Hymenobacter swuensis DY53: one gene and its partners. The protein of the gene in region 1 interacts with the protein of each later gene in a pairwise test. Links are inferred from orthologs where the notes say so. Each region holds a gene or a part of one and is shown in the gene's direction. Other genes may lie near its edges.

What was found.
Region 2: the proteins of HSW_RS03855 (region 1) and ftsZ interact in binary tests that used the Escherichia coli proteins (3 or more experiments, as listed by UniProt). The link is inferred for Hymenobacter swuensis DY53 from one-to-one orthologs.
Region 3: the proteins of HSW_RS03855 (region 1) and ftsA interact in binary tests that used the Escherichia coli proteins (3 or more experiments, as listed by UniProt). The link is inferred for Hymenobacter swuensis DY53 from one-to-one orthologs.

What each region holds. Positions count from the first base shown.
Region 1 is NZ_CP007145.1:553,248-557,634, forward strand. Bases 791-3,633 are described here. They hold HSW_RS03855 (rod shape-determining protein), read left to right. Parts: upstream 791-1,620; coding sequence 1,621-2,646; downstream 2,647-3,633. Other genes in these bases: purH (bifunctional phosphoribosylaminoimidazolecarboxamide formyltransferase/IMP cyclohydrolase), read left to right, coding at 791-1,255; mreC (rod shape-determining protein MreC), read left to right, coding at 2,755-3,633. In the rest of the region: more of purH, read left to right, coding at 1-790; more of mreC, read left to right, coding at 3,634-3,681; HSW_RS03865 (hypothetical protein), read left to right, coding at 3,678-4,214. UniProt on the Escherichia coli protein: Forms membrane-associated dynamic filaments that are essential for cell shape determination. Acts by regulating cell wall synthesis and cell elongation, and thus cell shape.
Region 2 is NZ_CP007145.1:1,341,719-1,346,082, forward strand. The notes cover bases 1-2,820. They hold ftsZ (cell division protein FtsZ), read left to right. Parts: upstream 1-572; coding sequence 573-2,069; downstream 2,070-2,820. Other genes in these bases: ftsA (cell division protein FtsA), read left to right, coding at 1-463; HSW_RS24145 (hypothetical protein), read right to left, coding at 2,140-2,295; HSW_RS07240 (acyltransferase family protein), read right to left, coding at 2,292-2,820. In the rest of the region: more of HSW_RS07240, read right to left, coding at 2,821-3,443; HSW_RS07245 (cytochrome-c peroxidase), read right to left, coding at 3,494-4,364. UniProt on the Escherichia coli protein: Essential cell division protein that forms a contractile ring structure (Z ring) at the future cell division site. The regulation of the ring assembly controls the timing and the location of cell division.
Region 3 is NZ_CP007145.1:1,340,033-1,342,980, forward strand. Bases 137-2,948 are described here. They hold ftsA (cell division protein FtsA), read left to right. Parts: upstream 137-748; coding sequence 749-2,149; downstream 2,150-2,948. Other genes in these bases: HSW_RS07225 (cell division protein FtsQ/DivIB), read left to right, coding at 137-664; ftsZ (cell division protein FtsZ), read left to right, coding at 2,259-2,948. Also shown: more of HSW_RS07225, read left to right, coding at 1-136. UniProt on the Escherichia coli protein: Essential cell division protein that assists in the assembly of the Z ring. May serve as the principal membrane anchor for the Z ring.

The sequences.
Region 1 (4,387 bases):
GATTCCGCCCATTGATCTGGTGATTGTGGACCTGTACCCCTTCGAGGAAACCGTGGCTTCGGGCGCGCCCGAAGCGGACGTCATCGAGAAGATTGACATCGGCGGGATTTCCCTGCTACGCGCCGCCGCCAAAAACTTCCGCGACGTGCTGGTGGTCAGCTCCCGCGACCAATACGCGGCCGTAACCGAGTTGCTGCAAACCAAAGGCTGCGCCACCGACCTGGAGGACCGTCGCCACTACGCGGCCGCCGCCTTCGAGGCCACCTCGCACTACGACACCCAGATCTTCCGCTACATGGCGCAGGGCACTGACCTGAGTAGCGCCACCCTGAAGCTTTCCGAAAAGCCTGCTACAGCCCTGCGCTACGGCGAAAACCCCCACCAGGCCGGCACCTTCTACGGCGACCTGAACGCGCTGTTCGACCAGCTCCACGGTAAGCAGCTCAGCTACAACAACCTGGTAGATGTGGACGCCGCCGTGCTGCTGATGCAGGAGTTTGCCGCCGACGGCCCCGCCGCTTGCGCCATCCTCAAGCACACTAACGCCTGCGGCGTAGCCCAGGCCGATTCGCTGTGCCAGGCCTACCTCAACGCCCTCAGCTGCGACCCAGTTTCGGCCTTCGGCGGCGTACTAATCGTGAACAAGCCGGTGGATATGGCCACGGCCGAAGAACTGAGCAAGCTCTTCTTCGAGGTGCTGATTGCCCCTGCCTTTGATGAGGAAGCCCTGACGATTCTGCAGGGCAAGAAAAACCGCATTCTGCTGCGCCAGAAGCCTGTGCAATTCCCTATCAAGCAGGTCAAAACCCTACTCAACGGCGTAATTGAGCAGGATTTCGATCGGGTGGTGGAAGGTGCTCAGGAGTTCCGCACCGTAACGGAGTCGGCTCCGACGGCCGAGGAAGTGGCGGCCCTGGAATTCGCCCTCAAAATCTGCAAGCACACCAAGAGCAACACCATCGTGCTGGCCCGGGCCGGGCAGCTGCTGGCTTCCGGCGTGGGCCAGACCTCCCGCGTGGACGCTCTGCGCCAGGCCATTGAGAAGGCCCATGCTTTCGGGTTCGACCTCAACGGGGCCGTTATGGCTTCCGATGCTTTCTTCCCCTTCCCCGACTGCGTGGAAATTGCGGGCCAGGCCGGCATTCGGGCCGTGGTGCAGCCCGGCGGCTCCATCAAGGACCAGGACAGCATTGCCGCCGCTAACCAGCTGGGCATGGCTATGGTGCTCACCGGCGTGCGGCACTTCAAGCACTAAGCGGAAAGCCGTCTGGTCCAGCGGCTGGCAGCCATTAGGGCGGGCCCTACGCCTGCCGCGAACCAGACGAAACAACGACCCGCAAGCTCCGGCCGTCCTTGCGGAACGGCCGGAGCTTGCGGGTCGGAGCCGGAGAATTTTCAGGCCCGCCAACCGGATGCGGCCATCGGTAAGGCAATGAATTCGGGGTTTGGGCGTTGGGGACGCCACCGGCGCGCCCCGGGATTCCCGGAACGGGAAAGAACGGGCGCGCGGCTGCTTCATATTGAGTAGCAAGGGTAACGGGCTTCGCTGAAACTTGCTTACTTTTGCCCCCACTTTTGACGGGCGCAAACCGCCCGTTCTCATTCACTTGCCGTTACTCGATGGGTTTCTTCAATTTTCTGACCAGCGACATTGCCATTGACCTGGGCACGGCCAACACACTCATCATTCACAACGATAAAATCGTGGTGGATGAGCCGAGTATCATTGCGAAAGACCGCACTACTAATAAAGTAATTGCCGTGGGTCGGCAGGCGCAGCAAATGCACGAGAAGACCCACGACAACATCAAAACCATCCGGCCCCTCAAAGACGGCGTTATTGCCGACTTCCACGCGGCGGAGGAGATGATTAAGGGGTTGATCAAGATGATTGACACCCGAAATCGGCTGTTTCAGCCCTCCCACCGCATGGTTATCTGCATTCCTTCGGGCATTACCGAAGTAGAAAAGCGCGCCGTACGGGACTCCGCCGAGCACGCTGGGGCCAAGGAAGTCTGGATGATTCAGGAACCGATGGCCGCTGCCATTGGCATCGGCATCGACGTGGAGCAGCCTGTGGGCTCCATGATTATCGACATCGGGGGTGGCACCACCGAAATTGCGGTAATTGCCCTTTCCGGTATCGTCTGCGACCAGAGCATCAAGACGGCCGGCGACGTGTTCAACCAGGACATTCTCGACTACATGCGCCGCCAGCACAACCTGCTGATTGGCGAGCGGAGCGCTGAGCGTATCAAGATTGAGGTTGGCGCGGCCCTCACCGAGCTGGAAGTAACCCCGCCCGACTTTGAGGTGCGCGGCCGCGACCTGATGACCGGTATTCCGAAGGTGATTAAGGTAACGTCCTCTGAAATTGCCATTGCCCTCGATAAATCGGTGGCCAAAATTGAGGAAGCCGTACTGAAGGCCCTGGAGATTTCGCCGCCCGAGCTGTCAGCCGATATTTACGAAAACGGTATTCACCTAACCGGCGGCGGTGCTTTGCTGCGTGGCCTTGACAAACGCCTGGCCGCCAAAACCAAGCTGCCCATTCACATTGCCGAGGACCCGCTCCGCGCCGTGGTGCGCGGTACTGGTGCCGCCATCAAAAATATCCAGGCCTTCCGTAGCGTGCTGCTGACCTAGAATTGAGATAAGCAGAAGTGAGAAGTGAGACGTTTGTTCTGGCCCCCAATTTTGGTGGTTTGAACGAAGTCTCACTTCTCACTTCTCACGTTCTCACATCTCCCCTCGATGAATAACCTGCTCAACTTTCTGTTTCGCTACCGGGGAATCCTGGTATTTGCGTTGCTGGAGGTGCTGAGCTTGTACCTGTTGGTGCGCAACAGCACGTATCAGCGGGCGGCGTTCTTTAACTCCTCTAACGCCTACGTGGGGCAGGTACTCGACTGGCGGGCCCAGATTCAGGGCTATTTCCGGTTGGTGGACGTGAACCAGAGCCTAATGCAGGAAAACGCCCGGCTGCGCCAGCAACTCTACCGCCCTGACCTGAGCGGCCGCGTGGCCGACTCGTTGCCGGTAAGCCAGGACAGCACCACCCAGGCCCGCCTGGCCCTCCTGGGCCGGCCCGATTCGCTGCTGCTGGGCCTACGCCAGCTGGCCGCCCACGACCCCGACTACCCGCTCATTCCGGCCCGCGTGGTGAGCAGCACCCAGCGCCGCGTGGACAATTACCTGACCCTGAACGTGGGTTCCGTGGATGGCGTGAAGCAGGGCATGGGCGTGGTGTCGGCCGATGGAGTAGTGGGCCGGGTGAAGGTGACCTCGGAGCACTACACTACCATTACCTCGGTGCTGCACTCCAAGTCCACCATTTCGGCCCGAATTCAGCGCGACGGCACCATTGGCACTGTCCGCTGGCTGGGTGATGACCCGGCGCATGTGCTGCTCGACAACGTGCCCCGCCAGAATAAGCTGGTGCGCGGCGACACGGTGGTGACTTCCGGCTACAACGCTGTATTCCCGGAGGGCGTCCTCATTGGGACCATTGAGTCGTTTGTGAAGGAGCCGGATAAGAACTTCTGGACGGTGCGGGTGCGGGTAGCGGTGGACTTTTCGCGCCTGACCTATGTGTACGTAGTAACCAGCCGGCCCAAACTGGAGCGTGATACGGTGGAGGCCCGGGCCGGCATCAAACCCGAAGCTGACGAACGACCATGAGGGGCGGAATATTCGAAATTCTGTGGCAGGCTATTCGGGGCGTTGTATACATAGCCCTCTACATACTGCTCATCAGCGGCACCGATTTCGTGTTGTTTAACCTGGGCTGGTGCTTTATTTACCTCGGGTTTCTGCTGTTTCTGCCCATTGCCACGCCCATCGTAGTCCAGTTGCTCATCGGCTTTCTGACGGGCATTACCATGGACCTGTTCTTTGATACCGGCGGGGTGCATGCCGGAGCCGCCGTGCTGCTCATGTACCTGCGGCCCTGGGTGTTGCGCCTGCTCACGCCCCGCGACGGGTACGACGCGCAGGATGCGGTAAATATCCATCAGATGGGCTGGCAGTGGATGGTGGTGTACCTGGCGATGCTGACGGCTATTCACCACACGGCATTTTTTCTGCTCGAACTGGGTTCTTTCCAGGTGCCGGGGGTGACGCTGGCCAAAATCCTCATCAGCACCCTCTACACGGGGCTCACACTACTTATCATTCAGCTAGTGTTCTTCCCCACACGCCGCCGCAGCCGGTAAGCGGTGAAAAAGAACGGTCATTCCGAGCTTGCGAGGAATCTCGCGTGCTGACGTTGCAGTGGTGAATTTCTCCTCTCGTCGGAATAACAGTTGCCATTGCAACGTTAGCCTGCGAGATTCCTCGCAAGCTCGGAATGACGTTCTTTTTCACCGTTTCCCCGCCTGCTGGAGTA
Region 2 (4,364 bases), 790 kb from region 1 along the record:
GTTGGGCTTCCAAGACAAGCTGGCCGCCGGCATCGTGCTGACGGGTGGTGGTTCGCAGCTACAGAATCTGGTGCAGCTGGCCGAATACGTGACTGGTATGGACACCCGCATTGGGTACCCCAACGAGCACTTGGGTAAAAGCAAGATCGAGGCCGTGAAGTCGCCCATGTACGCCACAACCGTTGGTCTGGTGCTGGCTGGTTACCGCTCCATTGACGACCGACTGGCCCAGCGACCCTACGACGAGCCCGAGCAGAATTACTACCGGGCTGCTCCGGAAACCCGGACTGCTTCGGTTGCTGCACCACAACCAGCCGCGCAGCCGCAGCCGCAAACCCAACCGGCTGCTCAGCCTGCGTCGGAGCAAGCCAAGAAGTCGTCGGGTGCCGGCGACTTCTTCCAGAAGATCATCAGCCGTACGAAAGGACTGCTCATTGATGACTTCGACGACAAGCAATACTAAGTTAGTTATGAGTGATGAATGATGAATGATGAATTACATGACGGCGAGAGCCATCTGATAATTCATCATTCATCATTCATCACTCATAATTCATAACTGACCCCAACTCATGAATTTTACCTTCGATATTCCAGCGCAGTCTAAGTCCATCATCAAGGTGATTGGTGTGGGCGGCGGCGGCTCCAATGCCGTGAACCACATGTTCAGCCAAGGCATCAAGGACGTGGAGTTCGTTATCTGCAACACTGATAAGCAGGCTCTGGCTTCTTCTACGGTGCCTAACCGCTTGCAGATAGGTGCTGACCTGACGGAAGGTCTGGGAGCCGGTGCTAACCCTGAGCGCGGCAAACAGGCCGCCATTGAAAGCCGGGAGCAAATCCGGGAACTGCTGAGCAACGGCACCAAAATGGTGTTTATCACGGCCGGAATGGGCGGTGGTACTGGCACCGGAGCCGCCCCCGTCATTGCCAAAGTAGCCAAAGAGCTGGGCATCCTCACAGTGGGTATCGTGACAGCGCCTTTCATGTTTGAGGGTAAGAAGAAGCGTCAGCAGGCGGAGCAGGGCATCAAGGAATTGAGCGATAACTGCGACACAGTGCTGGTAATTCTCAACGATAAGCTGCGCGAGATTTACGGCAACCTACCCATTCGCTCGGCTTTTGCCAAGGCCGATAATGTGTTGAGCACCGCTGCTAAATCCATTGCCGAGATTATTACGGTGACGGCTGATGTGAACGTGGACTTTGAAGACGTGAAAACCGTCATGAAGGACTCGGGGGCAGCCGTAATGGGTAGCAGCATCACGGAGGGCGAAAACCGGGCGAAACGCTCAGCGGAAGAGGCCTTAGCTTCGCCGCTGCTCAACAACACCGACATTCACGGCGCGCAGAAAATTCTGCTTAGCATTATGTCGGGTGACCAGGCCGAGTTGGAAATGGACGAACTCACGGAAATTACGGAGTACATCCAGGACAAGGCCGGTCAGAACGCCGAAGTTATTTTTGGCCACGGTATTGACCCCACGCTGGGCCAGAGCATCCGGGTGACGGTTATTGCTACCGGCTTCGCCCGCGATGCGCACAACATCACCAATGTGGTAGCTCGAGACTCGGAAAATGCGTTGCCGCAGCCTGATCCGCAAATCAACATCTTTGACAAGGACCGGCAGGATGCGCCGACCGTACCCACGTTCGGGACGCCCGTACCGGTAGCAGCCGAGCCGCAGCCCGTTACCCGCTACGACCTGGAAACCTCCGCGCCGGTACCTGTCGGGTACGATGCTTCCGTGGTATCGGCTCCGTCTATGCCAGCCTCGGAGCCGGTGCTTTCACAGCAGCCAGCCCAACCGGTTACCACGCACCACTCCTTGCCCCGGCCGTCGCTGGATGCCCGCGCCGAAGAGCGGCGGCAGCGTTTGCAGGCTCTCAGCAATGGGCTGAGCACGGATGCCATCAAGGATCAGCTGGAGACTCCGGCGTATCTGCGGCGGCAGGTAAAACTGGAGAATGTGGTGCCTTCCTCCGAGCAGAACATCAGCCGCTTCAACCTATCGGATGATAACGAACTGTTGGGCGACAACCGTTTCCTGCACGATAACGTGGACTAGCCAGTTGCTAACCGATCATACTATCAAGGGCCGCTTCCAGAACAGGAGCGGCCCTTGGTGTGTAAGCGAGTTAGCGAAGGGAGTCGGTAGCGGCCGAATCGGGAGGGATACGGTCAGGGGCCATTGGCTCATGGTCGGGGTTTAATGAGCGGCCTTTGGAAGTACGGGGAGTAAGCGTGCAGGAAGCCAGCAGGAGAGTCAGCAGTACTAAAACGAAAGGTTTCATGAGGCAGAGAATTTAGGTAGAGGTAGTACTGGTCGGGGGCGTAACCAGCGGTTCAGGGGCTCTTCCAGGCCGTAATGGAGGGCCACTGCTACGGCGTTGAGCAGTATGAACAATACTAAGTTGTTGGCAGTGAAGTTATTGGCCAGCCAATCGTGCATAACGCCCATATGGATCAGGTAAAACACATAGGAGCTTTTGCCAAGTACCTGCAATAAAGGCGTTGACAACAAGCGCTTTACCCAGGTGTCTTCCGTCAGTAAGCCCGCGAAGAGCAACAGGATGCCGCCGGGCAGAACTACATTATTGAGCGCAACCCCCAGGGGATGTTCCTGGCCATACGTGTAGCCGCCCTTAATGACTACCATAGCGCATACTACCGCTACTATTACCGCAAGGCCCGTGGCGGTAAGCAGCCCTCGGATACGATACCGCCGCAACCGGCCCTGCTGGTACCAGAAAGCCAGCTGCATACCCGCGTAAAACTCGAAACACCGGCCCGGAAAAGTGAACAGCAGCATAAACCCGAACGAACCGAAAAAGCCCGTAAAACGGCTGTAATGGGGCGCACATGCAAGTACCAGGCAAATGCCTACTGCCAGCAGTACAAACGGTTGCCACCACAGGAGTACTACCCGTCTGCGCAGTAGCCAGAAGGCCAGCGGGGCCGTCAGGTAAAAGCATTCCTCCACGGTGAGCGACCAGGCCTGGGCAATACCGGCGTACTTGGAGCCGTCAAAAAAGGAGTGTGTGAGGCTAAGGCTCAACACAATGTCACGCAGAAAAAATGTGCCCTGCTTCCAGAAAGCCAGGTACGTAAGCAGAGTGAGCAGAAAGTAGATGGGGTAAATGCGCGCAAAACGGTTGCGCATGTATCGTAGCCATTGGCTGGGCTGGGTCAGGTCGTGGGTGGAATAGCGGAGGGTAATCAGAAACCCGCTGAGCACGAAAAAAACGGGTACGCCAATGTGAAACTCGCTTACCAGCGCGCTGAATGGCACCAGCGCGGCATTACCCAGAAACGGATTGAAGTGGTGCAGAAACACCAGGTACGCCGCCATTGCCCGAACTCCGGTGAAGGCAGGCAGATAACGTTGCCGGATCGGCGCAGAAAACGCACCAGACTGAGTAAGCAGGAGGGAGGCAGACACAAACACGCAGATAAGGCCCTAAACCTACCGATTTCCAAAAGAGAATTGAACTACTGCCTGAACGGATCTGAAAACCGCTTATCGGTCAGGAAGGTAGAATCGGTGAGGGTTTTTAGAAAGGCCAGGAGTTGGGCCTTTTCCTGAACGGTGAGGTCGAGCTTGGTGCCGTTTGGCGTGTTGGAAAGCAGTACGTTAGGGTCGATGCCGGAGCTGGCCACTTGCACATGCTCATTGTAGTGGTCGAGTACGGACTCCAGGGTCTGGAACCGGCCGTCGTGCATGTACGGAGCAGTTTGAGCAATATTCCGCAAGCTGGGCGCTTTGAACTTGCCTCGGTCTGCAGGCAAACGGGTTATGCCACCCCGACCAGGGTCGGAGAAGGTCAAGTCAAGGCCGTTATTAAAGAATTCGGGCGAGCTGAACAGGCCGTTTTCACTGATGTGGCAGTGGTGGCAGGTGCCGCCCCGAATGAACAACCCGCTCACTTCGCCCGGATGATTATTGAACAAGGCCGCGCCGGCCCGCTCAGTGGGCGTCAGGGTGCCTTCCCGCCGCAGATATTTATCGTAGCGCGAATTGGCTGAGATGAGCGTCCGCTCGAACTGGGATAAGGCTTTTAGTACGTTGGTTTCCGTGATGGTACTGCTGCCGAAAGCCTGCTGAAACAGCGGCGGATACAGGTCGGTCTGCTGGAGCTTGCGCACGCCATCGGCCAGTAGTTGATGCATTTCTACCGGGTTTTCAATGGGAGTGCGGGCTTGCTGCTCCAGGCTGGTGGCGGCCCCGTCCCAGGTAAGCGTCTTCTCCCAGAGTAGGTTGACCAAAGACATCGTGTTGCGGCCGTGGCGTTGGCCTTCGGCGCCCAGAGCGCGTACCTGACCATCGGTGAAGGCGCGGCTCTGCTGGTGGCAGCTGCCGCAC
Region 3 (2,948 bases), 790 kb from region 1 along the record:
GCCTGTAAACGGGGTTATTGTGTCCATCAGCAATGAGTTCAACAACTTCTTCATCAGTGAGCGGGAAGTAACCAGTCTGCTCACCCGTAAGGGCGAGGAACGCTTGGAAGGAGCCCGCCCCAGCGAGGTTGATCTGAAGGCCTTGGAAGCCCGGCTGAAAGCGCACAGCTTCGTAAAGGAAGCGCAGGTGTATCGTGACTTGGCCGGCAACCTGCACGCCGATGTGCGGCAGAACCGACCCATTGCCCGCCTCGTGCATGCCGATTCGCGGCAGGATAGCTACTTGGATACCGATGGCAACCGGTTGCCTCTCTCGCCCCTGTTCACTGCCCGTGTAGTACCCATTTCTCGCTCGGGCGGCCAGCCGCTAACTGCCGGGTTTTTTCAGGACAGCACCGGCGAGCAATACCTGAAGTTTCTGCGCTATATCGATGAGAAACCCTTCTGGCGGGCTCAGGTAGCCGAGGTGTTTGTCGGCCCGAACGGTAAGATTTCGTTTACCCAGCAAGTAGGTGACCAACGGATAGAATTTGGCTTTCCTGACAATATTTCAGAAAAATTTGCGAAACTGATGGTATTTTACCGTCAAATTCCCCCGGTCCTTGGCTGGGACACGTACCATCGTGTCAACGTCGAGTTCAAAGACCAAATCATCTGCGAATAAAATTATCAGTCTAAAAAGCTACCTTATAGCGGCTTAGGCTACCTTTTCCTGCAACCAACCGCAACTCTCTCGCCCCTCTTCCCCATGCAACACGATAAGATTGTAGTCGGCCTCGATATCGGCACCACCAAAATCTGCGCCCTAGTTGGGCGCAAAAATGAATTTGGGAAGCTCGAAATCCTGGGCATGGGGAAAGCCGTGTCGGAGGGCGTCGTGCGCGGCATTGTGTCGAATATCGATAAGACGGTGGATGCCATTAAAAAGGCAATCCGGCAGGCGGAAGAGCAGTCGGGCATCAACATCGGGGTGGTGAACGTGGGTATTGCCGGCCAGCATATCAAAAGCCTGCAGCACAACGGCAGCATCACCCGTGCTTCGGCTGATAACGAAATCACCCAGGCCGACGTGGAGCGCCTCACCAGCGACATGTACCGGCTGGTTACGCCTCCCGGCTCCCAGATTATCCACGTAATGCCCCAGGACTATAAGGTGGATTATGAGGAAGGTATTCTGGACCCCGTAGGCATGTCAGGTGTGCGGTTGGAGGGTAATTTCCACATCATTACCGCGCAGAGCACGGCCATCAACAATATCTACAAGTGCGTCACCAAGGCTGGCCTTGAAATTGACAACCTGATTCTGGAGCCGCTGGCGTCCAGCATGTCGGTGCTGTCTGACGAGGAAAAGGAAGCCGGCGTGGCCTTGATCGACATTGGGGGCGGCACAACTGACCTAGCGGTGTTCAAGGATGGCATCATCCGTCACGCGGCGGTGCTGCCTTTCGGCGGTAACATCATCACGTCCGATATCAAGCAGGGTTGCTTGGTGATGCAGAACCAGGCCGAGCAACTGAAAGTGAAGTTCGGAAAAGCCATTGCCGAGGAAGCTTCCGATTACGAAATCGTAAGCATTCCGGGTCTGCGCGACCGGGCTCCCAAGGAAATCAGCCTCAAAAATCTGGCCTACATCATTGAGGCCCGGATGGAGGAAATTGTGGAGCTGGTGTACGCCGAAATCCAGCGGTTGGGCTTCCAAGACAAGCTGGCCGCCGGCATCGTGCTGACGGGTGGTGGTTCGCAGCTACAGAATCTGGTGCAGCTGGCCGAATACGTGACTGGTATGGACACCCGCATTGGGTACCCCAACGAGCACTTGGGTAAAAGCAAGATCGAGGCCGTGAAGTCGCCCATGTACGCCACAACCGTTGGTCTGGTGCTGGCTGGTTACCGCTCCATTGACGACCGACTGGCCCAGCGACCCTACGACGAGCCCGAGCAGAATTACTACCGGGCTGCTCCGGAAACCCGGACTGCTTCGGTTGCTGCACCACAACCAGCCGCGCAGCCGCAGCCGCAAACCCAACCGGCTGCTCAGCCTGCGTCGGAGCAAGCCAAGAAGTCGTCGGGTGCCGGCGACTTCTTCCAGAAGATCATCAGCCGTACGAAAGGACTGCTCATTGATGACTTCGACGACAAGCAATACTAAGTTAGTTATGAGTGATGAATGATGAATGATGAATTACATGACGGCGAGAGCCATCTGATAATTCATCATTCATCATTCATCACTCATAATTCATAACTGACCCCAACTCATGAATTTTACCTTCGATATTCCAGCGCAGTCTAAGTCCATCATCAAGGTGATTGGTGTGGGCGGCGGCGGCTCCAATGCCGTGAACCACATGTTCAGCCAAGGCATCAAGGACGTGGAGTTCGTTATCTGCAACACTGATAAGCAGGCTCTGGCTTCTTCTACGGTGCCTAACCGCTTGCAGATAGGTGCTGACCTGACGGAAGGTCTGGGAGCCGGTGCTAACCCTGAGCGCGGCAAACAGGCCGCCATTGAAAGCCGGGAGCAAATCCGGGAACTGCTGAGCAACGGCACCAAAATGGTGTTTATCACGGCCGGAATGGGCGGTGGTACTGGCACCGGAGCCGCCCCCGTCATTGCCAAAGTAGCCAAAGAGCTGGGCATCCTCACAGTGGGTATCGTGACAGCGCCTTTCATGTTTGAGGGTAAGAAGAAGCGTCAGCAGGCGGAGCAGGGCATCAAGGAATTGAGCGATAACTGCGACACAGTGCTGGTAATTCTCAACGATAAGCTGCGCGAGATTTACGGCAACCTACCCATTCGCTCGGCTTTTGCCAAGGCCGATAATGTGTTGAGCACCGCTGCTAAATCCATTGCCGAGATTATTACGGTGACGGCTGATGTGAACGTGGACTTTGAAGACGTGAAAACCGTCATGAAGGACTCGGGGGCAGCCGTAATGGGTAGCAGC